DNA from 4 places in the Oryzibacillus soli genome. Region 2 is predicted to be linked to each of the others. Evidence: riboswitches for the same ligand, from Rfam matches in the RefSeq annotation. Region 2 holds a riboswitch; each other region holds the start of a gene.

Region 1 (7,640 bases), on a different contig from region 2:
TTGGTATCGCCGAAGAACATCTTATCCCGATCCCGGCCCAAGAGCTCGAACAGCTCCTCGTTCAGCCGGTTGGTCTCGGCGATCTGCCCGGTGGAGCAGCGCCCGGCCACTTCGTCCGCGAAACGGGGGCCTACCGGCGCATACAGCCGGAACAAGGAGACGATGCCCGGATTATCGGCATTCACGAGAGTCAGCTCGGGAATCTCCCGGGCCACCTCTTCACGGATACGGTGGCTCACCTCGATGAACTGCGCCAGCAGTCTTTGGTAGCCCTCGATTCCGAATGCGGTCAAGGCGCTGTAAATGCTGACGGCGCTGGCCATCCTGGAGCATTCGAGCGTGTAACCCGTATGGTATTGGCCGTACCCCCGGTGTCCCACATAAGGCGTCTCCTCGGGCTCCAGATCCAAGAGCTTCAGATCCGATGCGTTGCGGACCATGAACAGGCTCGTCACGTACGGCGTCTGGCCCAGCTTCTGGAAGTCGAAACAGAGTGAATCAGCCAGGTTCAGGTGCCGGAGCCTGCGGTGAATGGCGTGCAGAGGCTTCAGCGCCGTAATAGGCAGCCCAAGCGGGTTACGGTCGAAGTCATACCCGTTGAAGAACGCGAAAAATCCGCCCAGCGCCGAATCGGCATGGATATGGGGATCAGGCAAGCCGTGGGCTTGTGCGATCTCACGGGAGACGGCGCTGACGCCCTGCACATCGTCGATGCCCAAGGCATCCGTCGTCCCCGTCGTGGCGACGATATAAGCGGGAATTCCGCCTTGGCGGATTACCTGCAGCAGCTTGTCCCGCAGATCATCCAGGTCCATGCTGCTGTCGCGGCGGGTGCGCACCCGGATCAGCCGATCCGTGCCGAGACCGGTGGCCTGGACCGATTTATAGAGGCTGTAGTGGGCCGCTTCCGAGCAGAAGGCGTACAGGTTCCGCGGCACTCCGGTCTGTTGAGCGTCCGGCGCAAGCTTGGCAATGGCCAGACGGAGACCTGTAAAGACCGCCCCTTGACCGCCCCAGGTCGTATAGCCGCCGCTTAGCATGGGGTCGTATCCGACCAGCTTGGACATCATGCCGATGACGCGCACCTCCGCCTCGGCTCCAGCGGGCCCGTAGACATCCCACAGGTTGTTCCCGTTCACCAGGAAAGCGGCCAGCATGCCGACGATCCCGGGAATGCTCGCCATGGGCAAAATGTTCGTCAAAAAATACTTCGTGTGGTATGGATGGTCATGAAGCAGCTCCAAGAGCTTCGGAACCACATCCTTCATAGGAGCGCCCGATTGGGGTATCGCGCTCTCCTGCAGCAGCTCCCGGTAAAAATGCTCCGAACGCCGCTTCGTTCCGGCCAGATTGACCCGATCCGGATTTTTCAACCGGTCGGCTCCTGCCAGGAGCTCCTCTAAGAGCTCCTGGAGCTGCTGGCGCCGGGAGGGGTCGCCGTCCGCACTGGGAAACCATTCTTGAACCCGATTCAAAGCATGGTTCACGTACATCTCTCCTCTTCTGTCTTTGTAGTGGGCTTGTAAGGGAAAGAAAAAAAACTGGAGCCGGATATGCCACAGTTCAGGAATGGGCAACTGGCTGACTTTCCCGACCTGCGGGAGTAGTCCCTATAGCTTTGCGTCCCTGCCTTTCGGCAGGTTTGCCGGTCACTATTCGATTCAGGTCCAACTTCATCCCCCAATAGGTAGGATAAAGGATGAACGATCTTTGTCACGCAAAAAATGTGTCTAAATTGGAAACTTTTCTGTAATTTGTCGTTTTTAACTCCCGTTTCCATGGGTAAGATTGGCTAATTCCCTGCAATCAGGCGATCTTGGGGTGCGACAAAGAGGACCGGACGCCTCCCTTCGGATGCATCCGGCCCCTGCCGGTCCCTTGTCCCTTTAATCCCAAGCCGGACGTTCCTCGTCCGCCGTATCCTGAAGGTCCTGCGCCGTAATCGTGATGATTCGGTAAGGCTCAATAGCTGCGTAACGCTGAGCCTCCGCACGGAGGTACCGGGGCGAGCCCTCCTTCTCCTCATCATACAGAAGCAAGAGGCCGTCCGTGTTGCGGAGCAAAAACCGGTCTTTGGCCTTGAACTGCCAAGGCCCCTCATACCCGCGCTTGGAGACGCAGGCCTTGTAGTCCGCCCGCGCGAGGAGGCTGCGGTACCATTCCTGCTTCTCCTCGCCCCAGTGCTCCTCCTGGTTCTCGTAAGGGGTGATCACCGCCAGCCGGAGCGCAGGATACTCCTCCCGAAGCTCCAGAGCGGCTTCGGCGGCCCACAGCTCCACCCCCCACTGGCCGCTGACCACCACCCATTCCAGGCCATCCTCCAGCAGGCCCCGGAGCACCTTGGCCACCGCCTTCTTAATAATCGGAATCCCTGGATGCTTCATGGAGTGGATCCCCAGCTCCGATGCCTTGTAGCCTGTGATCAAAATCCGTTCCAGCGACAATCCCCCCTTGTATTCGACACGGATACAGGTTAGCATAAGATGGTAAGTCTAGGAAACTTTGAAAAGGAGAATGCAACCATGGCACGCAACCGCAAGCTGATGACCGACGCCGATTTCCAGGAGGCTATGACCAAGCGGATCCCGATCCGGGTGTTCGAGGACGATATGATCGTGGATCCCAAAGGGCTGATCATCCGGTTCGACGATTCCGTCATCGTCGTACAATCAAGCGTAAGCGAAATTACCTACCATCAACGGAAAAAGTGCGAGTTCTTCGAAAACGAGAGGGACTAGCCCCGCGATTGCCCAGGGGCTCCTTCCGTCGCATGGCACGCTACAGAGCCCGTCGAACCGCCAATATATATTTGGACTGGTCGAGCGGATTCACTCCCCTCCGGGGCCGCTCCACATGAACCTCCGGCGGGCATTCCCGGTATCCACCGAACGATACGGACAGATGGCCCCTTCCCTTGGTCATGGAGCTTAGCCGCGCCGGAAAATCAAGGGAGGTTGCCACCGGGAGCATCCCGGTCAGCTCCAGCCGCTCCCCGCTCAAGACGGGGTTGTCGAATTCCCCCCTCATCAGCACCAGCTCATTCATCACCTTGCCTCCGGCCTCCTCCGGCACGGACAGGCGGAACCGGAGCATCGGCTCCAGCAGCTTGGTTCCCGTGCGCGCCAGCCCGTCCATGATGCCCATCGGCGTCGCCACGACGAAATCCAGCGGATGGGTATGCCACACGTGATGCTCCCCCTCCACCAGCGTCACCTTCAGATCCGTTACCTCCCAGCCGCGCAAGCCCTGCTCCAGCGCCTCCGGGACCCTGCGAGCTACCTCGTTCTGATAGCTCTCCAGAAGGTCTTCTTTCCGTACAATGGAGGCATATTGCAGGCCGCTGCCCCGCTCGCCGGGCTCGATCCGGAACCGGAGTACCGCCCAGCAGGGCTTGGGCATCGTATAGGCGATGAACCCGAAGCCGGCTTCGGCCGGCGTTTCCTTATAAATGACCGTCGGCTCCCCGAAGTCCACGTCCAGCCCGTAGCGGCTCTTCACCAGCTCCGTCAGGACCTCGATCTGGATCGGGCCCATGACCTTCAGATGAAGCTCCCGCTCCTCCTTCAGCCACTGGACGTCCAGATGGGGATCCTCATCCGCCAGCTCCCGGAAGGCGGCTACCGCCGCAGGGAAGTCCTTCTCCTGACGCCACTTCACCTGTACGGTCAGGAGGGGCACCGCCATCCGCCCGAGGTGCGGGATCCGCTCCGGACTGCCGAGAATGTCCCCTACGGCCGCGTGGCTGAAGCCGTACACGGCTCCGATGTCCCCGGCTTGCAGAACCCCGGCGTCCACGGATTTGGGCCCCTCCACCTTGCGGATCTGCGTGATCTTCTCGTCCAGCCCCCGGGTGTGGTTCAGGACGGAATCCCGGTTGCGGAGCACGCCGTCGTACAAGCGGACATACGCCACCCGGCCCATGGCCGCATCCTGCTCCAGTTTGAATACGACGCCCGACAACGGAGCGTCGGACGAGCCTGCCGGTGGCGGCAGCAGGGAAATGATGGCATCCATCAGCGGCAGGATGCCGATGCCTTGACTCGAAGCTCCGAAGAGAACGGGATAAGCTGTGGCTCGCTCCGCCGCGGGCTTCAGAACATCCCTCAGCACTTCTGGCGGCTGTTCTCCTTCCTCCAGCACCTTCATGAGCAGCTCCTCGTCCTGCTCCGCCAGGATCTCGTTCAGCAGCCTGCGGTATTCCGCCGCTTCCGGACAAGCCTCTCCCGAAGCCGTCGCCCCCTCGCCCATAAGATCGAGGACTCCCGTAAACCCATTTTCAACCCCCACAGGCGCCTGGATCGGCACCGCGGCAGGCGAGAGCAGCCTGCGGATCTCCGTGAGAACGCGCAGCGGGTCTGCGCCGATCCGGTCCATCTTGTTCACATAGAGGAGGGTCGGAATCCGCAGCTCCCGCAGCGCCCTCCAGATCACCTCCGTCTGAGCCTGGACGCCTTCCACCGCGGAGAGAACCAGCACGGCGCCGTCCATCACCCGCAGACTTCTCTCCACCTCGGACAAGAAATCCACATGTCCCGGCGTATCCACCACATTTACGGATACTCCCCGCCATTCGTATCGGGTCACCGCCGCCCGGACGGAGATGCCCCGTTCCCGCTCCACGTCCAGCCAATCCGTCTGCGCCGTCCCCGTATCGACGCTGCCTAAGGTCCGGATTCTGCCGCTGGCATACAGAATCCTCTCCGTGGTGGTCGTCTTGCCGGCATCCACGTGGGCGAACACGCCCACGTTCCGGACCCGAAGGCCCTCCCGATTGTCTTCCCCTATCATGCTCAAGCCGCTCCTCCCCGGAACAAAAGAAAAGCTCCCCCGCCCGGAGGGAGCCTCATGTTACGTCCGCAATCCGTCCACGCTTATCCCGCGCTGTGTGCCGGACGATTATACCAGATCACAGGCATCCGCAGGCATCCAGTGCGCATCCTGGCCTTCCCACTTGACGTTGCAGCCGATGGGATTGGTTACGGGCACGGATACCGGCTTGCCGGACACGATCTCCTCCAACGCGCGGTCCAGATCGTTGACCGTGCTCTTGGCGGACTCTCTCGGGTTGTCGATGGCCCGTCCGGTGTAGACCAGCTTCCGCTCTTCGTCGAATACGTAGAAGTGCGGCGTCCGCAGCGCCCCGTAGGCCAGCGCCGTCTGCTGGGATTCGTCGCGCAGGTAGGTCCACGGGAACTTATGGTTCTCCATCTCCTCCACCATCTTCTCGAAGGAATCCTCCGGCTTGGTCTTGACGCTGTTGGAATTGATGCCGACGAAGCGGACGCCCTGGTCCCGGAACCGGTCCGCCGTCTCGCGGGTCACTTCATTGGAGCCGATGACGAAGGGGCAATGGTTGCAGGTGAAGAAGACCACCAGCACCTTCGCATCTGCGAAATCCTTCAAGGCATACGTCTTGCCGTCCGTACCCGGCAGGGAAAAGTCCGGCGCGCTTGCGCCAATGGGCAAGGTAAAGCTCATGGGATCGTCTCCTTCATGAATGGATTGGCTTACAGTTTATGATCTCCGGTGCTCTGGAAAAATTCAATGGTCTCGCCGTTCAAGCCCTGTACGAAAGCGATGCGCACGGGTGTCGGAGGGTTGCCCTGAAGCACCACGTCCTTGGGCTCCACCGTGACGACCGCGCCTGCAGCCACCGCCGCCTTCACCGCGCCGTCCACATCTTCGCTTCGGAAGGCCACATGGAAGTAAGCGCCGTCCGGCTTCGTCGGGCTGTCCCCGCCGGCGAACACCTCCAGATAATTGCCGTCACCGCAATCCAGAAGCCGGATACGGCTATTGCCTTCCCCCCAGCCGAAACGCTCTTGGAAACCGAGACCTTCCGTATAGAACTTCAATGTCGCTTCGAAATCATAGGCTCTCAGGGCCACATGGTGAAAGCCTCCGCCGCCGATCTTTGCATTCGTTCCCATTCTCGTTACAGCCTCCTCTTATCCGGTAATCGCTTCCTTGTCCAGTATAGACAAAATCCTCTCATCTGAAAATGACTTACGTGAATGTAACTAAGTAACGGCGGAGAAAGCGGAACCCAGCTGTTAGCGTTTTCACCGAATTGTTTACAATTCGTTTACAATTCCTTTCATTTTTCATCGAAAAATGATGGTATTCTGAAACAAAGTCGTATATCGATGTCTTGGACACCCAAGAGCCTGCGGACCTAAAGGGCTCTTCTTTTTTTGGACTATATAGATGTAAGAAAGGAGCCACACCATGAAGTCTCGAGGATATACCCTTGCCTCCGCCAGACGGTTCCGCAGCCGCAGACTCCCGTATGCCAGCCAGACGGCCGTCTATCTTCTGGCCGCGCTAGGTTCCTTGATCATGGCGCTGGGAGCCGAAGGTCTCCAGAGGGGTTCTCTCTCCGAAGCTTGGAGCTGGCTCAGCTCCCATCCCCTGCTGTTCGCCGTGAATGCCCTGCTGGCGTTCGCGGTGATGCTCCTCCTGTTGTCCCTGGCGGGGTCCCTGCTTCTCTCAGCTGCCTTCGCCGTGCTTCTGCTCTCCGCCATGTCCCTGATCAGCTACTTCAAGACCAAGCTCATCGGCGAGCCTTTCTATCCGTGGGATGTGATTCTGAACCGGGAGGGCATGAACATCGCGCCTCTCGTTACCGGCTCAGGTGCTCTCCTTAAGATCGGCGCTGTGGCGGCCACCGTCTTAACCCTTCTGCTGCTGTCGCTGATGCGGCGCAAACGCAAGCTGGGCCTGACGCCCGCCCACAGACTGATCAGCGGCGGACTCGCTCTGGCCCTCCTGGTTTCGGTCGGGGTCCAATCCCCCTGGACACAGAGCTGGATCCATCGGGCCGGTGTGGAGGAGATCGTCTGGAACCAGCAGGAGAATTACGCCAACAACGGGATTCTCACCGCTTTTGCCCTGAACGTGAAGAATTCCATCATCCCCAAGCCCGCGGGCTATAATGAAGCGGCCGTCCAGAGCATCGCCGGAATCCTGAAGGAGGAGCGCACCGCTCAATCGTCAGACACCGTACGGGCTCCAGTTCCGGTTAAGCCCAATGTGATCTTCGTGATGAGCGAAGCCTTCTGGGATCCGTCGCTGCTGCCGGGAGTCCGCTACAGCGAAGATCCAGCACCGACGCTGCACCGCCTGCAGGAGGCATCCACCTCCGGCTATCTGGTGTCTCCGGTATTCGGCGGCGGCACGGCCAATACGGAGTTCGAGGTGCTGTCGGGCTTGAGCATGAGCTTCCTGCCGGCCGGGTCCATGGCCTACCAGCAGTACATTACGAAGCCGCTGCCCAGTCTGGCCAGCTATTTCAAGGAGCAGGGCTACAAGAGCGTGGCCGTCCATCCGTACGAGGACTGGTTCTGGAACCGGGACAAGGTCTATCCGTTGATGGGCTTCGACAGCTTCAAGAGCAAGTCCCAGTTCCAGGACCCTGAGGTGAGAGGCGCTTTCATCTCCGATGCGGAGGTGTCACGCAGCATTCTGCAGACCGCCCGGGATACGGAGGAGCCCCTATTCCTCTACGCCGTGACCATGCAGAACCACGGACCTTATGATGATAACCGGTACGGCCCCCCCACGATCCAGGTGCAGGGAGACATGACGGACAGCGCCAGGGAAGCGCTCGCCACCTATGCGGAAGGGATCCGGGATGCAGA
Region 2 (7,640 bases):
GAAGCAGTTATATGGGCTGCTGTAAGCCGCATTCCGGTGGCTCAGCATCGTGGAGGAGTCCTTGCCCATCATCCACATGCGCTGCTCCACGATATACCGCTCGATAGGCGGATTCTTCTCCGACAGGAAATCCGGCACCAGCTCCTCGATCTGCTGGCGGTAGAGGACGCCGCCGAAGACGTTCTTGGCGCCCGGGTATTCGCCCCGCTCCAGCAGGATGACCTTCAGCCCCGCACGGGCCAGCGTCAGCGCCGCCGCACTGCCCGCAGGGCCTGCGCCGACGACGACCGCATCGAATTTCTCATTCATGGTTATACCCCTCCCGCTGCTGCGGTCTCCAGCATGGACAAGCCGCCCCGCCGCGCTTTAATCTCGGCCGTTATGGCCGGCACCACCTGGAACAGATCTCCTACGATGGCGTAGTGGGAGATCTGGAAGATCGGCGCCTCCGGGTCCTTATTGATGGAGACGATGATGTCCGAGCTCTGCATGCCCACCGTATGCTGCACCGCTCCCGAGATCCCCACCGCAAAAAACAGCTTCGGCCTCACCGTATGCCCCGTCTGCCCGATCTGCCGCTCGTGGCCCACCCAGCCGGCATCCACCGCCGCACGGGTTGCCCCGACCTCTCCGCCCAGCGCATCCGCAAGCTCCCGGAGCATGGCGAACGCCTCCAGTCCGCCCATGCCCCGGCCTCCGGCGACGATGACCTCCGCCTCCTCCAGGTTCACGTGGCTCACTTCCTCGATGAAGTCAAGGACCTTGGCCGCGATGGACGCCTCCTCGAAGGTCTCCGTCATCCGGACGATCTCGCCGGTCCGCTCCGGTGCCTTGGGCAGCGCCTGGAACACGCCCGCCCGGGCCGTGGCCATCTGGGGCCGGTACTGCTTGCACAGGATCGTCGCCATCATCTTCTCGGAAAAAGCTGGTCGGCTCGCCATCAGGAGCCGTGAGGGATGTGGCTCCACGTCCAGCTCCGTGCAGTCTGCCGTCAGACCCGTGGGCAGGTGGGTCACGATGGCCCCCGCCAGGTCTCTTCCCGTCGCCGTCGCTCCGTACAGGACGATCTCCGGCTTCACCTCACGGAATACCTTGAGGCAGATCTCGCTATAGGGCCGGGTCCGGTAATCCAGCAGCTCCGGCGCCTCCACCAGATAGACCCGGTCCGCTCCGTAAGCGATGGCCTCCTGGGCCAGATGCTCCGCCTGGTGCCCGATCACCAGCGCCAGAAGCGGCGCCTCCAGCTTATCGGCCAGCTTCCGCCCTTCCCCCAGGAGCTGCCAGGATACCTTCTTGGCCGTTCCCCGCCGGTGCTCCACTACGATCATGACGCCGCGGTATGCCGACCAATCCGGTGCCGCCGTCTCCAACCGTTCTTCACTCATCGCATGCCCCTCCTCTTATCTCCCGTTATCCATGCCGCTTACCAGCCCAGCCGCTTCGGCAGCTCCTCCGCCCACAGCTTGCCGGCCAGATCCGTTGCAAGCTCCTGTGCGGTGGCGCCCTCCACCCGTACGGTGTTGGCCTTCTTCAGCTCCGGCACCCAGGTCTTGCCCACGATGGTTGGGGAGCCCTTCAGACCGATCTTCGTCTTATCCAGCTCGGGGAAATCCGCCGCCGTCCAGACCGCCGCCTTGTATCTCGCCGCCCGGATCATGCCGGGGAGCGTGGCCCGCCGGATCTTGTTCAGCTCCTTCAGCGCCGTCAGCAGCACCGGCATGGAGGTCTCCGTCACCTCTACGCCGTCCTCCATCTGCCGGTGAACCCGGACCCGCCGGGTCTCCGGGTTGACGTCCGCCACCTTGCATACATACGTCAGCTGGTCCATGTTCAAGCGGCACGCCACTCCGGGACCAACCTGCCCCGTATCTCCGTCCAGCGTCTGCTTCCCGCAGAACACCATGTCTACGGGGCCCCAGACCTCTCCGATCTTCCGGATCGCCAAGCCCAGCACGTAGGAGGTGGCCAGCGTATCCGCACCGGCGAAGCCCCGGTCGGTAACCAGCACCGCCTCATCCGCCCCGAGGGAGATGCATTCCTTCAATCCCTTCTCCGCCGGCGGAGGGCCCATGGTCACTACGGTCACCCGGGCCCCGAACTGATCCTTCAGCCGCAGCGCCTCCTCCAAGCCGTGCATGTCATAAAAATTGACGATGCTGGGAACGCCCTGCCGGATCAGCGTGTTGTTCTTCGGATCGATCCGGATTTCCCTGCTGTCGGGCACCTGCTTGACACAAACAACTACATGCAGCAAGTGAAGCACCTCCGTTTTTCGTTGTTCCGCCGGAACCGGGAGTAAGCGGCGGACTTTATAATGATTTTTACATTAGAAATGATAGCGCTTTCATAAATCTGTGTTAGAATTTCGCTAGTGCTGTATCTCCCCCGCTATCACCATATTCCACGAATTCCACAGCCTGAACACAATTCCTACATTGTGAATAAATTCATTTGTTGCAGACCCCCATTTTGCTTATCAGCTGTCAAACTTTTGACATAAATTCATAAGAAAGCGCTATTTTAACCCCTTTCTACTCCTGATATGGGTGCGGATGGATAGATTTGTTCACCAGTTCGGCATGCAAGCCCCATCTGGCCCTATGCTTACTGCTATGGACTTCTGACTGGAGCCACCCCATGCTGCCTTTTCCATTCGTGAATTATTTCACTAGTACAGTGCCGGCATTTTGATTTACACAGTTTCTGGAATACGGTCCCACCTACACCCAATAAAATGAAAAACCCGCCAGCAATGACGGGTTCTTAATAACCATATGATTCCTGTCAGCATGCAGGCGGTTTCGACCTAGAGTGCTCCGGTCCGGAATTGCTGATGAGTGTAGATCGTTCCGAGATGCTGCATCAGGTCCTGAAGCTCCACCGATTCCAGTCCCAGCATGTTCGCCAGGATGCTTTCGGCCACTTGCCGACTGCCCAACATTTCACCCAATTCCTGCACATTGCTCTGAAGCTTCGTCTGCCGCTGGAGCGACATATACGATTTGGCCAGCATAGCCCCCATTGTTGCGCGATCTCCTCTCTTCCTTTCCACAGGAAAAAAAAGAACCCCCGGGTGCTTCCCGGAGGAGGGCATCCCTTTGGCGGCCCGGCTGTCGTGGTCCCCGTTCGGAGACCTTAGACCCGCGGCTTTGCGTCGCTGCCTTTCGGCAGGTTTGCCTTTTTCAGTGGAAATGGTTCGTTGGTATTAAGTTAACGATACCGTGACTCGCAGATTTTGTCAAAGGGTAATTCCAAATGTCGGAAAAATTGAGTCTTAAGTCTCAATTTCCACACTGGCCTGATCCAATCGCCTTACTCCTTCCAGGCCGGGCAGCTCCTCCATCAGCTTGAACAAGGCTCCGTCCTTCATCTTCGCCTCGATCATCACATCCAGAGCGGGCGTCATGGGGGCGACGGCCCGTAGGAAGCCGGCCAGCGGAGCGGCCTCCACATAATCCGCATGGGCCCGGACATCCTTGTCGTTCTTCGGGCTGGAGACATGGATCTTGGGCGGAAGGGCGGGGAGACCGACGGAAGCCTCCGGATCCGTTCCGGCGCCCTCCCAGGTCTTGCCGATCCTCGGCCACAGCTCCGCGGCATCCTCTCCGGTATGGTTCACCATATGATGGTGAAGATCCAGCACCATCGGCGCCCCCACTTCCTCGCAGACCTCCAGGGTCTCGAGAGCTGTGAAGGTCTTATCGTCGTTCTCCAGGGTAATGCGGCCCCGAACCTCCGGACGCAGCTCTTCGAAGTGCCGGATGAAGCGGTCCCGGGCCTTCTTTTTGTCGCCGTAGGTGCCTCCGATGTGGATGTTGCACTTGGCGCTTCCGTTCAGGCCCATGGCCGTTAGCATGGCGTGGTGCCGCTCCAGGTCGGCCATGGAGGACTTCAGCACCTCCGCACGGGGCGTCGACAGCACGGTAAAGTGGTCGGGATGGAAGCTTGTCCGCATCCGGTGCTGCCGGACATATTCCCCCAGCTCGGCGAAGTCATCCGCCAAGGCGGGCATCGGATCCCAGCCGTTCAGAAGCTCGTGGCCGGCCAGCGGGATCAGCTTGGAGGAGAACCGGTACAGGCGGATGTCGTGGGCCCGGTTATGGCGAAGCAGCCGCAGCGTGTTGCGGATGTTCTCGGAGGCCAGGCGTTCCAGCTTACGGATGGCGGCCTCCCGGTCCTCCAGCTTGGCGAAGCTGGTGGCGGTCATCGTTTTGGACGGAGAAGCGTTGCTTACGGAGGTGGACATGGCTACGTAACCGAATCGTACGATCACACTTTTTGCCTCCCGCGCAGTATAGTCCGTTATACCGTACCCGGGTTCCCGCCGTTTCATTCTCCGGCAGCCTTCCTCTCCGTGCGGGACATGGGGTGCTTGGGAGATGAAGGCCATAGATGGCCTTCATTCCGCCGCAGCCCCCTGCTGCATCAAACGGCTCCGCCCGCTTCGTGCTCTCCGAAGAACATCTCGTGAGCCAGAGCGGTCTGAATGCGGGCCTCCTCCTCCGTCAGCAGCCGGATCAGCTCCATCTCTACTTGGGTAATCTCCTCCCCTTGGAAGTTGATCTCCGCGATGGACGCCAGAATCTTCACGATGGCGATCGCCTTGTTATCCGGAGAATAGGCGATGACCTTCTGGCCGGCCGGAAAAACCCGAAAGCCGGATTTGACCATCTTGCCGCGGCCGTATTCCAACAGATCGTACAGCTCCTGCGTTCGCTTGAACTTGCATACCGAATTGAACTCCGTCGCGAATCCCATATGTCCGCCTCCTTCTATCCTTTCTCTTAAGGATACCATAGGCTCATCCCCTTATTCATCCGATGCCGGGCTCCCCGTTCCTTTCCCCATGGCGTAATCCACCAGCCTTGCGGCCAATTCCGGATACGGTATGCCGGAGAGCTCCCACAGACCGGCGTATGCCCCACCGGGGCGGAGGTCCGGGGCCAGCTCGACGGCATCGACCAAAAGGCGGCCGTCCTCGGCCGCTTCCACGAAGCGGATCAGCACCGCGCCGGATGCATCCAGCAGGTCGGCGGCCTGACGGGCCAGCCGTCCGAGCTGCTGCGCCGTCTCTTCCGGCAGCTTCGCTGGAGCCAGCGGCTGTCCGGGTACTATGCCGGCCCCATTAGCGGAGTCCGCCGCCGCATCGGGCACCGGGGTCCCCTCTCCGATGGCGCTCTGAAGCGGCACCTTGCCGGCCAGCAGCGCGACGAACAGCGCACGGCCGGGGACTTCCTCCTCCGCCATCACCCGGCTATCCGCCGAGAATGCCGCTTCCATAGCCGCCTCTAGCTCAGCGCGGTTCCGGCAGATGATCCCGCCGCCTCTGCAGGAGCGGGCGGGATAAATCCGGCAGGGATACCCGACGGCCATTTCGATCTCCGCCACATAGTAAGCTCCGTTGCCGGCATACCGCTCCCGCGTGAAGGTACGGAAGAGGCCCTGCGGCAGACCGCAATGGGCCAACAGACGCCGGATCACGGAGCGGTCCCTTCCCAGAGCGCACTGGCGAAGATCCGGCCCCGCCATGGGAATTCCCATCAGCTCCGCCAAGCTGGAATAATGCCTCTCCACCCCTTCTGCCCCCCCGTCTCCACAGAGCGGCAGCACCGCATGGAGTCCCGTCAGCACAGCTGGATCGGGGAAGCCGCCGGACGGAATCTCCGGCAGCACCGACACCTCATACCGCTCCGGGTCCAAGAAGGCGGCCCTGCCGGCAGCATCCCCGGTAAGGGCCGGAATGCATCCGTTGATTCCGACTCTGATCTTGCCGTCTCGATTCCCCTCCATCAGCCTTATTCATCCCCTATATGAAAAAATTTGTACTTCGTTCTCTCCGTCCATGCATAGGAATCGGAGTAGTCCCAATACCGGTGCCGGCTGTTGACGGTATGGGCATTGACCAGCGGCATGCCCTGCGGATCGAAGGCCGTGACGATGGTGCTGTGCCCGTAACGGCCGTCACCGTCCCAGCTGTAGCTGATCACGTCCCCGATATCCAGCTTCTTCGGGGAATCGACCGCCACGGCTCGGAGACCGGAAGGTCTCGTGCCGCTCAGATAGGCCTGCAGCGCGTTGGCCACCGCCCAGCTGTAGCTCCAGAGCTCCTGGCTTCCGCTCCTCCCCCGGTACCACCAGCCCGTCTCCCGGCGGCCGGTGTCATGCATGGGAATTCCGCCGGCTAGGATACATTGGGACACATAATTGGAGCAATCCACATCGAATTGGATGAATTTGGGGTTGCTTGAATTCCAATACCGCTCCGCATACTGCCGGACGAGCTCCCGGTTATAACGGCCGCCCGTCTTCCAGGGGGCCAGCTTCTCCCGGACTAGAAGCGGCTGGACGGACGGCAGGGTGATGTCCTCCTCCCCTGCCTCCAGCGCCGTCGGAGAGGAGGCGGCTTCCGAGCTTTCCGACAAGCGGGGTGAAACGGACGCGATCATCCATTTGCCGCCAGGCTTGACGGTCAGCAGTACCGTTTCGATCTGCTGGGTTTCGGTCTCGCAGGGGACGCCCCGGCTCTCGCCCTCCAAGCGAGTCTGCAGCATGATGCCGGCACAGACCTGAGCTTCCTCCTGCCGCACATCGAGGATCCGCAGCCGGGTCTCGGCGGAGAGGGGAACCAGCCCCCGTTCCCGGTGCTGTCTGCGGCGCCGGTCCTGGAGCAGGCGCAGCCGCTCGGCATACGCTTCGTCTCCGGTTGCCCGGACGGGTCCGCTCCAATCATAGTCAACCTCCATTTGGTTGCGGGCATGGATGAAATCGTACAGAGCCACCCTCCAGGACATGCCGTTCCCCTCCCCTTTCATATGATGGCAGGCGGCAGCAGGCCGGATCGGACCGTCCGCATGCGGTTAAAACGGAAGAAACTCCGGTACAATATATGAAAAAAATGGTTCGCTCATGTATACATAGCTATTTACGAATAAGGGGTCAGACGTTATACTGAAGGTAAGCGATATTTTGAAATCGCGTTTCACTCTGTGAAACGACAAAAAGAACCCTTAACGGGGTACAGGAGGGTAACAACGTGTCCAACAAAGACCAGTATGGGGTGCGCGCCAGCCTTGACGTTGGCGGCAAATCGTATGCGTACTACGACCTGAAGGCCTTATCCAAGCAATTCGGTTCCATCGACCGTCTTCCGTTCTCCATTAAGGTGCTGCTGGAAGCCGCCGTACGCCAATTCGACGGCCGCGCCATTACCGAAGAGCATGTGAAGCAGATTGCAGGCTGGGCGGAGAGCCGCGACGCCAATAAGGAAATTCCGTTCATTCCCGCACGCATCGTGCTGCAGGACTTCACCGGCGTACCGGTCGTCGTCGACCTGGCCGCCATGCGCGCCGCCATGAAGGCCTCCGGCGGGGATCCGAAGCGGATCAACCCTCTCGTCCCCGTGGATCTGGTCATCGACCACTCCATCATGGTCGACGCCTTCGGCAGCAAGGAAGCCGAAGAATACAACACCAAGGTCGAGTTCGAGCGCAACAACGAGCGTTACCGGTTCCTGCGCTGGGCGCAGACCGCCTTCGATAACTTCCGCGCCGTGCCTCCGGGTACGGGCATCGTGCACCAGGTCAACCTGGAGTATCTGGCTTCCGTCACCGCTACGAAGACCGTAGACGGCGAAACCGTCG
Region 3 (7,640 bases), on a different contig from region 2:
CGTACTCCGCAATGCGGCGGACCAGCCTGGCCGGATCCATCCCCCGTTCGTCCATCAGACACATATCGGCAATCGCCTCCGGCACATCCTCCAGATTGGAGGCGTGCAGCGTCGTCATGCTGCCGTCATGCCCCCGGGTGCAGGCCCGGACATATATATTCGCATCGCGGTCCCTGATCTCGGCATGGCAGATCCTCTTGGGCGACTGCCGGAGCGCAAGCTTGAAGGCCTGGGCGCCGTCGTGCTTACGGTCCTCTTCGTCGGTCTCGTATTCGATCACGTTCTTCCCCGGGAAATCCCGCTTCACCATCAGCTCATATCGGGATTCGATGGTAATCAGTCGCTCGTGGTCGGGCATCTCCCGGATCAAGGACTTGATCAGCGTGGTCTTCCCGGAGTTGGTGGGACCGGTGATCACCAGATTGAAGCAGCTGCGTACAAGCAGCCGCAGCAGCCGGGCCATCCGCGGGCACAGCGTCCCGAATTCGGAGGCGGACAGGCGGTCCAGCTCATAAACGGCCGTGGCGTAGAAACGGATGGTCAACGTCGGCACGGATGTGTAGCCGAAGCCCGTCATGGTGACCCGGGAGCCGTCCAGGAGCGCCACCTCCACCCATCTCTTGCGGATGTTCAGCGTGTCCTTATTGAACAGCACCAGATTCTGCTGCAGCCGCTCCAGCTCCTGGATGCTCCGAAACTGCTGCTGGGAGGGAATCGGGACACCGCCCCTCACCTCATAGACCCGCTCCCCCACCACCTGAATCTCCTCCAGACCGTCCTTCCTCTCCAGAATGGACTCCAGCACGCTCCAGCCGAGGATCTCGGCGAAGACCGCTTCGGCCAGACCGGCGAACCGGAGGGAGGCGGGCGGCTGCCGGTGAATCCGCTTCTTGGCGAGCAGATCCTGGACAATGGCCAGCATTCTCCGGCGGTCCCCCTCATATCCGATAACGGCCCGGTTCAGCAGGTGGGTGTACGCCTGCCGCTCCTCTTCGGACCGTCCTCTCGGAGCCGCCAGCTCGGTGCGTATGGCCTCCACCAGCTCGCGGAACCAGTCCGACGCTCCCTCCAGGCTATTCGTCTCCGCTTCCCCGCCTGCAGCATGGACCCTGGCTTCCGAACGGCACCGGTCCGCGAACGACAATACGGAAAATCGCTCTTCCATCCTACGCCCTCCTAACGTCCGTGCAGCATCGGCATCCAGCTCCGCAGCCTGCCGGCGGGGGTTGCCGCTCCCCCCGGGCCGATCCGGATGCCCAACTGGGCGACCAGCAGGTCCGCCAGAGACTCCACGGATTGCAGGAATGGCTTGGTGCGGGTCACATATTCCAGAAGCCGGCCCTGGTTCAGCCATTCCCTAAGCTCCGGATCATAAGCAACGGTCGCCGCCAGCTCCATGCCGGCCTCCTTCCGGATATCCGCCGGCTTGATCCCCCCGGTCCGTCCGGGCTGCCATTGGGTGACGGCCAGAAGAAACGAATCCGGCTCCACGCCGAACAGGGGAGCGACCGTTTTGACCCACCGGGTCATATCCTCCTGAAAATGTCCGAGATCCGGCGTTGTGACCAGAACCTTGGCATCGGCCTCCATGGAAGCCGCAATGGTGGCCGCATTGTCCCAGCAGGCATTCACCTCGATGATGCATAACGGATAGGACTCCCGGACGATCTTGAGCAGATGCCGGATATCGGCCGGCAGGTAGAATTCGGCCTGCTCCCGCTGATTGGCCCCGTACAGAATCTCCAGCCGCCCCGCATCTTTAACCGGCTCGAAGTAAGACTTCAGCCGGCCGGCATACAACGAGCCGGCGCGCATCTCCGCCCGTACCGTATCCAGACCGGTGTACGTCTCCTCCTTGCCTAGGTACCGATGCAGCTTGGAGCTCTTCAGGTTCAGGCATAAGTAGCCTACGGGGGTATCGGACCGCTCTGCCAGTCGCACCGCCGTCCCGAATGCCAATACCGTCGTGCCGATATTGGGAGTCGTCCCGGTAAACAGGATCGTCCGGCCTCTCGTCCCTTCCTCCGCTTCTCTCTGCACCGGGCGTCCTCCCGGCTGCCTTGCTCCGTTCATGGTCCGTCCCCCCTTCCCATTCCGCCGGAGGCCCCCTTCATGGCGATCACCAGCTTGTTGTTCTTGCCCCGGCAAGCCTCATCGAGAATCCGCCACTCCTCCTCCGTCAGGTTCAAGTTCAGCTGCTCCACGGCTCCGTTGGCATCCCGCCGGGAGGCATACATGGCCATCTGGTCGTTGGCCACCTTGGCCGCCAGATGGGGCTGCTTCGGATCGTCCACCTCCGTGTTGGCCGAGGACTTCACGGAGGCAACGATGATATCCTCCGGAAGCAGTCTGACGGTGCCGAGCTTCCCTGAGGCATACACCACCACAAGATCACCGGCCCGGATGCTTCCGGGAACGGACAGGAGGTACTCCTTCGGCACCGGAAACACGGCCTCGTCCGGTCCGGGCAGCAGACGGAAACGGTCCAGCTTCCAGCTCAATACCGGCTCCTCCGTACCCAGCGGAACGACAGCCTCCTGCCCCACCGCCTGGTCCAGATCGGTCAGCATCCCCTCCAGCATGCCTCCCCGTGCCACCGCCCGGTACTCCAGCATTTCCTCCCGAAGGGTGGCCCCCGTAGGGATAAACCGCTTCGGCACCACCACCTGCACCGTCTCCTGCAGCTCCACCTGCCGGATCAGCAGCTCGTACACGCCGTATACCAGCAAAGCGGCCATAAGTGCCGCCGCCAGGCTGATGCCCAAATGTCGCATCCTGCCCACTGCCCTATTCCTCCCTCCGGTTCAAAAACAAATAAGGACGCAAACCAGGCCGATGGCCTTCGTTTGCGTCCTTCGCATAACGGATCTTATGAGTGCTTGATGAAGATGTGCCTTATATTACCAGACGATTGGAAATTCCGTCAAGAGGATTATTTGGTGAAGGTGCCGCCATAAAGGTAACGGTACTCCCAAGTATTCCCCCCGATTGTGTCGATGCGCACACCACCGGATTCCGGGGAGTAGGTCTGCAGCATCTGCCCGTTGCCCAGGTAGATGGCCACGTGGGTGACGGTCTCTGTGGATTCGTCGATCCCGGCGTAGTCGGAAGCCTTGTAGCCCTTATAGGACATGAAGAACATCAGGTCGCCGCGCTTCAGGTTTCTCCAATCGGATGCCACCGGTCCCAAGCTCTTGACATAGTCGGCTTGTCCACGGGAATCGCCTGCGATCACTTCGCGGGTTATGTCCCAGAAGGACTGCTGCACGAAGTCGGAGCAATCGAAGGTAGAGGTGTCGAAGCGGTCGGAGCCGAATTCATACGGGGTGCCCATGTACGTCATCCCCTGGTTGATAAAGCTTTCGATACGCTCGTCCACCGGAAGATCCATTTTGTAAATATCGTTGTTGACCGTTATGTATTTAGTGCTGGAGCTGACATAACCGACGACGCCCTTGGAGTCCTGTGCCTTATACCAGCTGTCGTTCACCTTGGCCAGTATCAGCATATCCTCCCCCGTTGAGAGCAACCGGATGCGGTCCGCCGTAGAGCTGGGAGCGGTTCTGAAGTTGACCCCGTAGATGATCTTGGCATTGCTGATAACCTTTATGTATTTGGAGCTGGAGGATACGTAGCCCGTAACGCCCTGTTGGTCCTGAATGTTGTACCAGTACGGATTCGGCTGTCCGATGACAGTCACGATCTCGCCGGTCTTCAGATACCGGAGCAGGTTGCCGGAGGTGCTCGGTTGATCCCTGAAGCTGACACCCGACACGGCTTGGGCTTTGGTCGGAACGGAATCTTCGGCGTAAGCGGCTATCGGTGCGGCCACAGTGATGCAGAACAAAGCGGCTAACAACAGAGGAAGAATCCGTTTCATCATGATGCAATTACCTCCATAGGTATAGTGTGGAAACCGAAAAGGGGACAACCCTTCCTCTTATGCCGAGTAAGGTTGTCCCGCTGTACGGTCCCTACACTTTCGGCAGCTGGCTGGCATTCCGCGGTTCTCCGCAATTTAGCCCCTGTAGCTTTGCGTCACTGATTTTCATCAGGTTTGCCATTATCGAGGTCAGGTGGTTCGCTTTGGCTTCGTACCCTTATTATAGTTTGTGGGGGTCATAGCCGAATATAAGTCCCAGGGATGGTTTTGTCGGATTTTGGAGCATGCCCCGGGGACTATTGACGGACAGTCAGATTTTGGAGGGTTGACAGCACTTCGCGAACGCAAAAAAGAGGCCTTATCAGCCTCCCGCATCAAACTGCATCTTCTTCCGGAACTCATTGGGAGAGCAGCCCTTAAACTTCCGGAACATCTTGTAGAAATGCGCCATATTGGACATCCCTACCTCTTCTCCGATCTGGGCGATGCTCATGTCCTTGGTCAGGAGCAGAAGCTCGGCGCGCTTGATCTTCTTCATGATCACATAATCCACAAAGGACAGGCCCATGGTCTTCTTGAAAAACTTCACGAAGTAGTGGTAGCTCATATTCGCCAGCTTGCAGGCGTCCTCCACCTGAAGCTTATCCTCAATGCTGCTCTCGATATGATCCAGGACGGGTCGCAGTCTGAGAAGGTCCGTGTTCTCCCGGGTCGGCAGCGCCCGCCGGGTGTCCGCGCGCAGCAGGTTCAGAATGATGGTCTTGATCTGGATGCTGATGGCGATCTCATAGCCCTCCTGCTTGGTCTGGGACTCGCGGAAGATTTCCTTCACACACGCGAAAATACGCTCCCGGACCGCGTCGTCGCCCCGGAGGATGTAATTCAACCGGCTGAGCGGCGCTCCCGAATCCGCGAAGTAGCGGTAATACGGCAGCCCGCTGTGCTCGAGATGCTCCTGGATATCGAATTGGAACACAAGAAAGCTGGCATTGTCGCAGGGATAGTCCTTGTGAAGCTCGTTGGATCCGATCAAGAGCACGTCGCCGGTTTCCAGCACATGAGCCCTGTCATTGATGTAAAAGCCGAAGCGCCCCTTCAGCATGACGATGATCTCGACTTCCTTGTGGTAATGCCAGCGCGGAGGCGTGTTCGAAGCCTTCGGGGAGCCGGATCGGTCGGCGTCGAAGATCTTTACGGCTAGGAAAGGATGCTGGTACTGGATATTCTCACGATGGGACTCCATGGGTTCCTCCGTCGTCGGCGGCCCGGCCGCAGCACGTTTCGTTCTTCTGTCCGCATTGTACCATAATCCCCTCTCCCGATAAATCCGGGGCCGATGATTTTCTTGAGGGCCGAAGCCTGCTATAATAAGGGTCTAGTGTTGAAGTAACTATTGATGCAAGCCGGAGGATATGTGGATATGGCGCGGCGTTTTGTCACCGAAGCGGTAATGATCGCGATCTACGGGCAGCTGATGGTACCGAGCCAGCCTGTGGAATACGTAATGCCCTACTCCAGCCTGATGGAGCTCTATGACCTGATGGAGAGCAAGGATCCCATCATGAACCAAGAGGAAGAGGACCCTTACATCCGCAAAAATATCGAAGGCCTCGTCCGTTTCTTCGAGGACGCCTTGAATAAGAAAAAAATCGAGCGGGCCCTAGGCTCCCCCTGGAAGAAAAGCCCCTCGCTCCTGGTCAACGACAAGGTGTCGATCACGGTGGTGTATGCCCTCGAGAATGCGGAATACGGAGAAAAGTTCGATCCCATCGAGACGGATCTGATCCTGCTGGCGATCCGGGAGAAGGTACCTGTTCTGACCGACCAGTATGAATTCGTCGACAAAGTGATCGAGGGCGGGGTTCCCGTCCAAGTGTTCGATATCGAGGACTTTGAATATGCGGTGGAAGAGGATGTGCCGTTGGAGCATTGAAAAATTAGGCTGCTTGAAATCTTGACCCTGACATGGATGTCAGGGTTTATTATTTAATCGCGGCCTTATGAAGGAGGAGTGAAGGGATGAAAATCGGGGAACTGTCCCGGCTGACCGGCGCCAGCATTCGTTCGCTTAGGTACTACGAGGAGAAGGGCCTTATTACCCCCTACCGTATGGAAAACGGTTATCGGGAGTATAGTCCCTTCACGGTGGAGCAGGTGAACACGATCCGCTTCTATCTGGAGCTGGGGCTGTCTACGGACGAGATCGCCGGCTTCCTGCACTGTGTCCTGACCCGCCAGGAGGCGTTCTGCCGCGAGATTGTCCCCGTCTATCGGAAGAAGCTGGCCGAGTTGGAGGGGCAGATTTCCCTTCTCACCCGGATCAAATCCAACCTGGAGGACCGCATCCGCTATATTGCGGAACAAAATCCACAATTGCTGGAGGAATGAGCATGTCCATTCGGGAAGTCCACGATTCCAATTACCGCGAGGCCATTCCGGCGGAGGGCTTGGCGCTGCTGGATTTCGGCGCCGCTTGGTGCCCACCCTGCCGGGCGCTGCTGCCGATTCTGGAAGAGATCGACCGGGAGCTGGGAGATAAGGTTGCCATACTGAAGATCGATACGGACGATGCACCTGAAGCGGCGTCCGCCTACGGAGTCCTGTCCCTGCCGACGGTCGTCGTGTTCCGGGACGGCCAGCCCGTAGACAAGTTCGTCGGCCTCCGGTCGAAGGCGGCCTACCTGGCGTCCTTGGCGCGTTAAGGCGCTGACAGCCAGCAAAAACAACCCGTCATCCGCCCTCCGGCAGATGACGGGTTGTTCTTCTGTGAGCCAAATGAGACGCAGCCGCCGTCGCGGCCATCGCCAGAACGGCCCCGATAAGAGCGGCCTCCATATCATGGTGGCTGTCCCAGATGTCTCCCTGGGTGCCAAGGAACCGGGTGCCGATCTCCGGGGCCACGATGAGGGCGACCCACATCTCGATCAGCTCATAGAAGGCCCCGAAGGATAGGATGACGACCGGAGTCAGCCCATAGCTCCAGCCCTTCCTGAGCCCTGCGGCTCGGATGAAGAACTCCCAGGCCGGATAGGCGATCAGCAGTCCGAAGGAGAAGTGGACGACCCGGTCGAAGTTGTCCCGGTGGAAGCCGAACCATTCATGCATCAGGCGGTCGATCGGGGTCGTGTTGTAGGAGTAGTGGGCACCGTAGGTATGCAAGGCCACGAACAGGATGATCAGCGCATAAGACCGGTTGCTGAACCGGAACCAGCGGTAGGCTCCGCCCAGACCGGCGGCGGCGGCCAGAACCAGCAGGTTCTCCAGCCACCAGTTATACCAAGCGTAAGGCTTGATCAGCATCCACAGCCAGAAGACCGCGTAGCCTCCGATCATGGCCTGAAGAATCCGGTTCTTGCGGAACCGGCGCTCCGTACGGAACAATGCCCCCCACCTCCTCTCTCGAATACTCCGACCGGCTAACGCTCCGTGCGGGCCTTCTCCACCGTTTGCTCGAACCATTCCCATCCGAAGCCGACCTGCTCGGGCTTGTGGCTGTCGGAGCCGTACACCAGTGGGATCCCGCGGGTCACGCACTCGCCGATGAACCACTCGGGCACATATGCCTTGCCGCATGTTGCCACCCGGAGCCCCGCCGTATTCACGTCGATGCCCACTCCCGCCGATTCCAGCTTAGGCAGAATCCCGCGCAGGCGCCGCTCCACCAACCCTGGATCCAGCTCCGGCAGCGCCGTCCGGAATTTCTCGATCAGGTTGATATGGCCGAGACGCTTGCGCACCGGCAGCCGTGACGCCCATT
Region 4 (7,640 bases), on a different contig from region 2:
GTCTACTTCGGCAACAGCCTGTACGTCTCGTTCCTGTCGGTCATCGCCATCAGCCTCTTGGCTATCGCCAACGGCTATGCGCTGAGCCGCTTCCGCTTCAAGGGCAAGAGCACGTTCATGATCATGCTGCTCGGCACCCAGATGATGCCGGTCATGCTGTTCATCATCCCGCTGTTCCTGATCTTCAAGACCATGGGACTGATCAACACGCCTTATTCGCTGGTGCTGTTCTACATCGTCTCCCAGACTCCGTTCAACACGCTGCTCATGCAGGGCTTCGTCTCCTCCATTCCGAAGGAGATCGATGAGGCGGCCATGGTGGACGGTGCGGGACGGATGAGGATCATCTTCACCATCATCGCGCCGGTCATCCTGCCGGGCATCGTGGCCACCAGCGCCTTCGCCTTCATCGGCTGCTGGAACGAGTTTCTCGTCGCCTTCTCCTTCATTACGACGGAGAATCACTTCACCATCCCGATCGGGCTGAAGTTCATGATCGGCGAATTCAGCGTAGAATACGCCAAGCTGGCCGCAGGCAGCATCATCGGCCTGATCCCGCCCGTCATGCTCTTCATGTACATCCAGCGGTTCCTGATCCAAGGCCTGGGCGGCGGCGCCGTCAAGGGCTGATTGACCGGAGAGGGCATCCCCTCTCGCCGATGTGCCGGGAGCCCGGCTTCGCTGCCGGTGGCTCCTTCACATAGCCATCATCCGCATAAGCTTCTACCAAACAGGAGGTCAACACGTATGAGAAAAATGAAACTCGGCCTGACCCTGGCCCTGTCGACAACCCTGATCGCAGCGGCAGCGGGCTGCGGCTCCAAAGACGAGTCGCCCGCAGCCTCGGCGGCCCCTGCCGGAACGGCTGCCTCCACATCCTCCGCCGCGCCGGCCAAAGAGACCAAGATCAGCTTCTGGGCGGCGGCCGTGACTCCGGAGCGCAATGCCTTCTTCGAGGGTGTCGTCAAGGAATTCATGGAGAAGTACCCGAACATCAAGGTCGAGTATCTGGGCGTACCGGGCGATCTGGCCGCATATGAGCAGAAGTTCAACGTGGCCGTATCCGCCGGCCAGGCGCCTGACATCACGAATAACTTCAAGGCGGACATGATCGCCCGCGGCCTGCTGGAGCCTCTGGACGGCTATCTGGAGAAGTGGAGCGGCAAGGATCAGATCAACGCCGCCAACCTGACCTCCAATCGGGCCATGGACACCAAGGAAGGCAAGCTGTATGCGATGCCTTATTCCACCCAGACCTGGAACATGTGGGTTCGTCCGGACTGGTTCAAGGATGCGGGCATTCCGGTCTCCGATTCGTGGGACCAATTCTTCGAGGACATCAAGAAGCTGACCGACAAGTCCAAGGAGCGGTACGGCTTGAGCATCCGGGGCGGCGCGGGCAGCGCCAATACGCTGGAGATGCTGATGTATTCCTACTCCGGCATCCAGGAGTACTTCACCAAGGAAGGCAAGGCCACCATCAACGATCCGCTGCATGTGCAGTTCGTGGAGAAATACCTGGGCGCGTATAACGTCTTCACCCCGGAGGACGATCTGAATAAGGGCTGGACCGAGCTTGCTGCTACCTTCCAATCCGGCAAGACCGCCGTCGTAGTCCACAACCTGGGCTCCGCCAGCTCCCATGAGAAGGCGTTCAACGGCGACCGCACCAAGTTCCAAGCGGTACCGTTCCCGAAGAGCGTCAAGGGCACCCGCGTACACCCGGGCCTGATGCCGCTGGGACTCACCATGTCCAAGACCGCCAAGGATAAGGACGCCGTTTGGACCTTCATGACCTTCTACCTGTCGAAGGAGACCAACAGCAAGTACGCCAAGCTGTACGGCGAGATCCCGGCCAACAAGGAAGCCGCCAAGGATGCATGGGTGCAGGAGCTGCCGTACATGAAATCCGCCGCGGACCTGCTGGCATCCCCGGACACCAAGTTCGCGCAGAACCCGTATTACCTGGCCGGCTACAACAACGTGCAGAAGAGCATGGAGCCGATGATCCAGAAGGTCATGTCCAAGAAGATGACCGCCAAGGAAATGCTGTATGAGTGGGCCAAGCTCCTGGAGAAGGAGAAGGCCGCGCAAAAATAAAACCGCCGGGCCCTAGAAGCCGGCGTCAGCCAAGTCCCGCAGAAGCGCAAGGGCTCTGCGGGACTTTGTTGTGCATAGGCGTCAAGGCCTGGCGCCGGCGGCTGGGTGCGAACGAGCGGAAATAATCGGCAGGCACACTGCCAAGGGATGGAGAGGATCACATGAACACGGAGCAAGCGGAGAACAAGAAGCACGTCTGGTGCGCCGATCTGGGGAACGGCCGGTATAAGAACCCTGTGCTGTATGCGGATTATTCGGATCCGGATGTCGTGAGCCACGGAGGCTATTTCTACATGACCGCCTCCAGCTTCACCAGCGTGCCCGGACTGCCGATTCTGCGGTCGGGGGACCTGGTGAACTGGGAGCTCATCGGCCATGCGGTCGAGCGGCTTCCGGAGCGTTACGACGGACGGGTGCTGCACGGCTGCGGCGTATGGGCTCCCAGCATCCGGCACCATGCCGGCAGGTTCTGGATCTACTTCGGCGATCCGGACATCGGCATCTTCATGTGCAGCGCAGAGGATCCGGCAGGACCCTGGTCCCCGCTGCACCTGGTGAAGGAAGCCAAGGGCTGGATCGACCCCTGCCCCCTGTGGGATGAGGACGGGCAGGCCTATCTGGTCCACGCCTTCGCCAAGAGCCGGTCGGGCATCAAGCATAAGCTGCAGGTGTGCCGGATGAGCCCGGACGGCCGCAGCCTGCTGGATAACGGTACGCTGGTGTTCGACGGCACGGAGAGCCATCCGACGCTGGAAGGACCTAAGCTCTACAAACGGAACGGCTACTACTACATCTTTGCTCCGGCCGGCGGAGTGCCGACGGGGTGGCAGGCAATCTTCCGCTCCCGCAGCGTCTTCGGGCCTTACGAGGACCGGATCGTGCTGCACCAGGGCGATACGCCGGTCAACGGCCCTCATCAGGGCGGTTATGTGGAGCTGGAATCGGGCGAGAGCTGGTTCCTTCACTTCCAGGACCGGGATGCTTACGGCCGGATCGTCCATCTGCAGCCCATGCGCTGGGAGAACGATTGGCCCGTGATGGGGGAGGACCGGAACGGAGACGGAATCGGAGAGCCGGTGCTGGAGTGGTCGAAGCCCAACGTGGGCCGGGAGTGGCCCGTTGCGGTTCCTGCTACGGGTGACGAGTTCGAGGGAGCCGTGTTAGGGCTTCAATGGCAGTGGCAGTCCAACTGGAAGCGGGACTGGTACTCCCTGGAGGAGCGGCCAGGGCATCTGCGGCTGTATGCCCGCCCGCATCCGGAGGGCGTGGACGGAACCTTGTACCGACTGCCGCAGCTCTTGTGCCAGAAGCTGCCGGCGCCGGTATTCACCGCCGCCGCCAAGCTGGAGCTGTCCGGCGGTCCTGGGGTTCGGGCGGGGCTGTGCATGTTCGGGCACCGGTATGCCTTCGCGGCTTGCGAAGCCGACGGACCGGACGGCGCCAAGCTGGTCTTCGCCTTAGGGGACGGGACCGGTGAAGCCCCTGTGGAGACGGTCCGGGAAGTGGTGCGTCTGGACGGCATCGGCACAGACCGCTGTGTGCACCTGATGGTCCGGGTGGAGGAGGGGGCGCTGTGCACCTTCTTCTACAGTGTGGATGGGACCGCCTTCCAACCGGTCGGCGCCCCCTTCACAGCGGAGGTCGGCGGCTGGACCGGCGCCAAGCTGGGACTGTTCTGTCTGCCGTCGGCGGACGGCGCGCCCGGTGGCTGGGCGGACTTCGATTCCTTCCGGATCTACTAAAATAGAAGGGGGGCCGATAAGTCGTCTGACGACTTATCGGCCCCCCTCTCGTTCCCCAAGCCCTACAGCTTGAACTTGGCAACCTGCGTATGAAGTGCTACGGCCATTTGGGCCAAGGATTGGGAGGTTGAGGCCATTTCCTCGCAGCCCGCGGAGGCCTCTTCCGTTCCAGCGGAGATACTCTCCACGGACCGCATCACATCCGTAGCTTGAGCGGCCTGCTGCTCGCAAGCGGCGGCGATTTCGGAAACCTTCTGAGCCGTTTCGTTCACCACGCCCATGATGCCGTCGAAGGCTTCTCCCGTCTTTTCGGAGGCGGCGGTGCCGCCTTCGACGGCCTTGACGCTGTGACGGGTGTTTTCCTGCATCCCCTTGATGATGGCGGAGATCTGTTTGGTCGCTTCGCTGCTCCGTTCCGCCAGCTTGCGCACTTCATCCGCTACCACGGCGAAGCCTCTGCCCTGCTCCCCGGCGCGGGCGGCCTCGATGGCCGCATTCAGCGCCAGCAGGTTCGTCTGATCGGCGATATCGTCGATGACATCGATGATGTCCCCGATCTTGCGGGAGTCTTCGGCTAAGAGTCCCATTTGACGGTTGATCTGAGCCATGCCCTCAATGGAATGGCGGACCACTTGGCCCCCTTCCTGGGCCAGATTCAACGTTCTCTGAGAGAGGCCGGACGCGTCCTCCGCACTCTCCGCCACGGAGTTGATGGCAATGGAGAGCTCCTTGAACAGCTCGTTGATCGTTTGGGCGTCCTGCGCTTGACTGTTGCTGCCGCTGGAGATTTCCTCCGAGCCGGCGGAGATCTGCTGGGCGGCCGCCGATACGCTTTCGGCCTGCTGGAGGATGCCGGTTATGGTCAGGTGCAGCGTACCCATCGTACGGTTGAGTGCCGCGGCCAATCGCCCGATCTCATCCTTCGAGTCCAGCTCCACCGTCTCCCGCAAATCGCCTTCGGCCACTTTGCCCAGCACGCGGAGCACCTGATTCAAGGGAGCCGATATCGACCGGGCAATCACGAGGCCCAACGCCAGGCTGGCCAGAGCGGCGGCTGCGATGATGCCGATCGTCAGATTGCGGGAATCCGCGAAGTCATCCGCATTGGTCTGATTGATGATATCCGCCGATTTGATATTGTAATCAATCAGCGCCTGCAGCAGCTTATGCCGCTCATCCCGAAGGGGAACGACCTTCTCCAGGTAAAGCTCATAGGCCTCGTCATTCCGGTTCAGCAGGGCAAGGTCCAGGGCCTCCTGCCGGACCTTGCGGTAGTTCGGCGTAAGCGCGGTATATTTGGCGACAGTATCCGCTTCGTAGGAATCCAGTCTGGTCTTCTGGTATTCGCTCAACAGCTTGTCGTTCTGGCCGGACAGATCCTGAAAACGCTGGAGCAGCTCCACATTCTTCTTTTCATCCATGTTGACCATCAGCTCATACAGATAGGACTCCTGCTTGGTGACGTTCGTTTGGATCGTATTCAAGGTCTGATTGGGCAGGAGATTCTCTTCATACATGCTGTTGGAGGCATCATTCATCTTGGACATTCCTATGTATCCGAGGATGCCTGTGGCCAGCAGGCAGACAAGGCCTACGATAATCAGCAGATTGATTTTTACCCTGACATTGAAATTTCGTAACATATTCATGGTTGAACCCCCATCATCTCATTGGTTTTGGTGCTCCCGTTGTTGATGATCATTCAGGCAGCCGGCCCCCTTCCGCATACACCAAAAAAGACCGCCCGAAAACAACGGGCAGTCCGAACGTGCCCACTTGGCAGCCCGGCTGCCATAGCGTCACCGCCGCAGGCCCGAAGCTTTGCGTCATTGCCTTTCGGCAATTTTGCCTCTACAAATGAAGATGTCACAAATGTGACAAAATGCGAGTTTAATCGACATAATACCACGAAATCTCGTCCCTATCATCAGGGAAAATCCCCCATTGAGCCAAGAATGTGCAAGCCGGGCAAGATCCTCCTAACGGATTTCCGGCACCGTCAAGAAAATCCGATTGCCCGTGAAGCCGCTGAGCCCTATCCTGAAGTCAGACGCGGGGGAAGGCGGCTAGCCGCCCCGGCGGACTCATCCGGGATAGACCGGAGGGAGGCACGATATGGGAACCAGAAGAACGGAAGAAGTGGTACATCTTGCAGATCTGGACATTCGGGCGGCAGGGCCCCGGTGCAAAATGCTGCTCGGCGATCTGAACGGCGACGGTCGGATGGAAATCCTGCTGGTCCAGCCGGACAACCGGCAGGACGTCCGCTATATTCCCCACCAGGTTCAATGTCTGACGGCTTATGACCTGCAGGGGCGTCTCTTATGGCAGACCGGCAGGCCGGACCCGGGCGCGGGGAGCCAGGGCTCGGATTATCCGGCCCAGATCTATGATATCGACGGTGACGGCCGGCTGGAGGTCCTGTGCGTGATGGACGGCCGGCTGCATATCCTGAACGGACAGGACGGCTCGGTGAAGAAGGTCTGCGACCTGCCGGATCCGGAGGCCCACGACTGCATCATCATCGCGAATCTGACTGGGGGAGAGCGGGCCTCGGACCTGATTCTGAAGGACCGGTACCGCCGCTTGTGGGCTATGGACCGGGACTTCAACCTGCTGTGGACCCATGAAGGCAACCCGGGACATTTCCCTTGGGTATACGATCTGAACGGAGACGGCTTCGACGAGGTGATGGCGGGGTACGATCTCTTGGACCATCAGGGCCGGCCGCTGTGGAGCTGCAAGGAGCTGGAGGATCATGCCGACTGCATCTGGATCGGTGACGTGAACGGGGACGGAGCACCGGAGCTGGTAATCGGCGGTAGCGTCACCGTCATGTATGACGCCGTCGGGAAGGAGCTGTGGCGGTACGACGGCTCTGTGGAATCGCAGCACATTGCTCTGGGACGGTTCCGGCCGGAGCTGCCGGGCCTGCAGGTGGCCGGCCTCGACCGGCTGGTCCGGGAGGACGACGGCAAGGGTCTGAAGGGAAAGGACGCCCTGTTCCTGCTGGATGCGGAAGGGCGGGAGCTGTGGAAGGAAGACCGCACCACGGACGGTTGGCTGACCATCATCGATACGTTGTCAGGCTGGAGCGAGGGCTCGCCTGACTACATCCTGGCCTTCCGCCGGGGCGGGGGGGTCTATCCGACCTTGTACGACGGCCATCTGAACGCCGTGGCGGAGCTCCGGACGGAAGGGTATGCCGTGCATGCGGACCTGTTCGGGAGCGGCACGGAGCAGGTGATCATCTATACCGATGACCGCGCGGCGATCTATGCGAGCCGATTCTTTGACCTGTCGGCCGCCGCTTCCGGAGCTCCACTGCCACAGCCGAAGCGGCTCTACAGCTCCACGCTCTATCCGGGCGGGGAGGCCGCCCGGCGGGAATAAGACATGAACCTGCCTGGAAGCCTCCGGCACCACTTCAGATGTGGATGCCGGGGGCTTCTTCTGTTCGGCTTGCGAAGGTTCCCATTGGCAGAACGGGATGCAATCGATTACACTGTAGGCAAGCACGCTTCCTCCCACCATGTCCAGTCCCCACGGCGAAGCACAGTCTCAGGCGGCTGAATCGCAGCAACGCTCATGAAGGAGGCCCCGTCCATGCTTTCCCGGCTCAGGCCCTTTAACACGCTCCGCAACCAGATCCTATTCGGGTTCATCCTGGTGATGGCGGCCGTGCTATTCATCTTCGGAATCAATATGTACCATAGCGTGTCAGGTTTGTTGAAAGCGAGCGCTGCCAAGCACATCCAGCAGACAGCGGTTCAAGCGGGTGGCCGGCTGGATGCGGTA

Evidence for each region. A riboswitch is a leader RNA that binds a small molecule or an ion and turns the genes downstream of it on or off. The one in region 2 is predicted to bind cyclic di-GMP.
Region 1: linked by a shared signal. The riboswitch ahead of ACSEXW_RS06655 (pyridoxal phosphate-dependent decarboxylase family protein) and the one ahead of ACSEXW_RS03940 (hypothetical protein) in region 2 are both predicted to bind cyclic di-GMP.
Region 3: linked by a shared signal. The riboswitch ahead of ACSEXW_RS22870 (C40 family peptidase) and the one ahead of ACSEXW_RS03940 (hypothetical protein) in region 2 are both predicted to bind cyclic di-GMP.
Region 4: linked by a shared signal. The riboswitch ahead of ACSEXW_RS10310 (methyl-accepting chemotaxis protein) and the one ahead of ACSEXW_RS03940 (hypothetical protein) in region 2 are both predicted to bind cyclic di-GMP.

Annotation. Positions count from the first base shown of each region.
Region 1 covers NZ_JBPPGJ010000004.1:137,580-145,219, forward strand. The annotation lists gene ACSEXW_RS06655 (pyridoxal phosphate-dependent decarboxylase family protein) at 1-1,487, opposite strand, end outside; cyclic di-GMP riboswitch class I at 1,570-1,657, opposite strand; gene ACSEXW_RS06660 (SLOG family protein) at 1,887-2,444, opposite strand; gene ACSEXW_RS06665 (hypothetical protein) at 2,523-2,738, shown strand; gene ACSEXW_RS06670 (GTP-binding protein) at 2,779-4,788, opposite strand; gene ACSEXW_RS06675 (thioredoxin family protein) at 4,897-5,478, opposite strand; gene ACSEXW_RS06680 (VOC family protein) at 5,508-5,930, opposite strand; gene ACSEXW_RS06685 (LTA synthase family protein) at 6,229-7,640, shown strand, end outside.
Region 2 covers NZ_JBPPGJ010000002.1:437,966-445,605, forward strand. The annotation lists gene ACSEXW_RS03925 (FAD-dependent oxidoreductase) at 1-309, opposite strand, end outside; gene ACSEXW_RS03930 (electron transfer flavoprotein subunit alpha/FixB family protein) at 312-1,385, opposite strand; gene ACSEXW_RS03935 (electron transfer flavoprotein subunit beta/FixA family protein) at 1,424-2,263, opposite strand; gene ACSEXW_RS03940 (hypothetical protein) at 2,807-3,022, opposite strand; cyclic di-GMP riboswitch class I at 3,098-3,188, opposite strand; gene uvsE (UV DNA damage repair endonuclease UvsE) at 3,275-4,273, opposite strand; gene ACSEXW_RS03950 (hypothetical protein) at 4,426-4,758, opposite strand; gene ACSEXW_RS03955 (D-alanine--D-alanine ligase family protein) at 4,810-5,790, opposite strand; gene ACSEXW_RS03960 (amidase domain-containing protein) at 5,796-6,791, opposite strand; gene acnA (aconitate hydratase AcnA) at 7,034-7,640, shown strand, end outside.
Region 3 covers NZ_JBPPGJ010000020.1:24,465-32,104, forward strand. The annotation lists gene ACSEXW_RS22855 (ATPase, T2SS/T4P/T4SS family) at 1-1,165, opposite strand, end outside; gene ACSEXW_RS22860 (CpaE/TadZ family protein) at 1,177-2,073, opposite strand; gene ACSEXW_RS22865 (CpaB family protein) at 2,070-2,774, opposite strand; gene ACSEXW_RS22870 (C40 family peptidase) at 2,933-3,883, opposite strand; cyclic di-GMP riboswitch class I at 3,982-4,072, opposite strand; gene ACSEXW_RS22875 (helix-turn-helix domain-containing protein) at 4,245-5,126, opposite strand; gene ACSEXW_RS22880 (ADP-heptose synthase) at 5,304-5,816, shown strand; gene ACSEXW_RS22885 (MerR family transcriptional regulator) at 5,903-6,271, shown strand; gene ACSEXW_RS22890 (thioredoxin family protein) at 6,274-6,585, shown strand; gene ACSEXW_RS22895 (DUF2238 domain-containing protein) at 6,614-7,264, opposite strand; gene hisJ (histidinol-phosphatase HisJ) at 7,300-7,640, opposite strand, start outside.
Region 4 covers NZ_JBPPGJ010000006.1:205,810-213,449, forward strand. The annotation lists gene ACSEXW_RS10295 (carbohydrate ABC transporter permease) at 1-630, shown strand, start outside; gene ACSEXW_RS10300 (ABC transporter substrate-binding protein) at 748-2,100, shown strand; gene ACSEXW_RS10305 (glycoside hydrolase family 43 protein) at 2,262-3,842, shown strand; gene ACSEXW_RS10310 (methyl-accepting chemotaxis protein) at 3,905-5,491, opposite strand; cyclic di-GMP riboswitch class I at 5,618-5,702, opposite strand; gene ACSEXW_RS10315 (hypothetical protein) at 5,958-7,235, shown strand; gene ACSEXW_RS10320 (sensor histidine kinase) at 7,449-7,640, shown strand, end outside.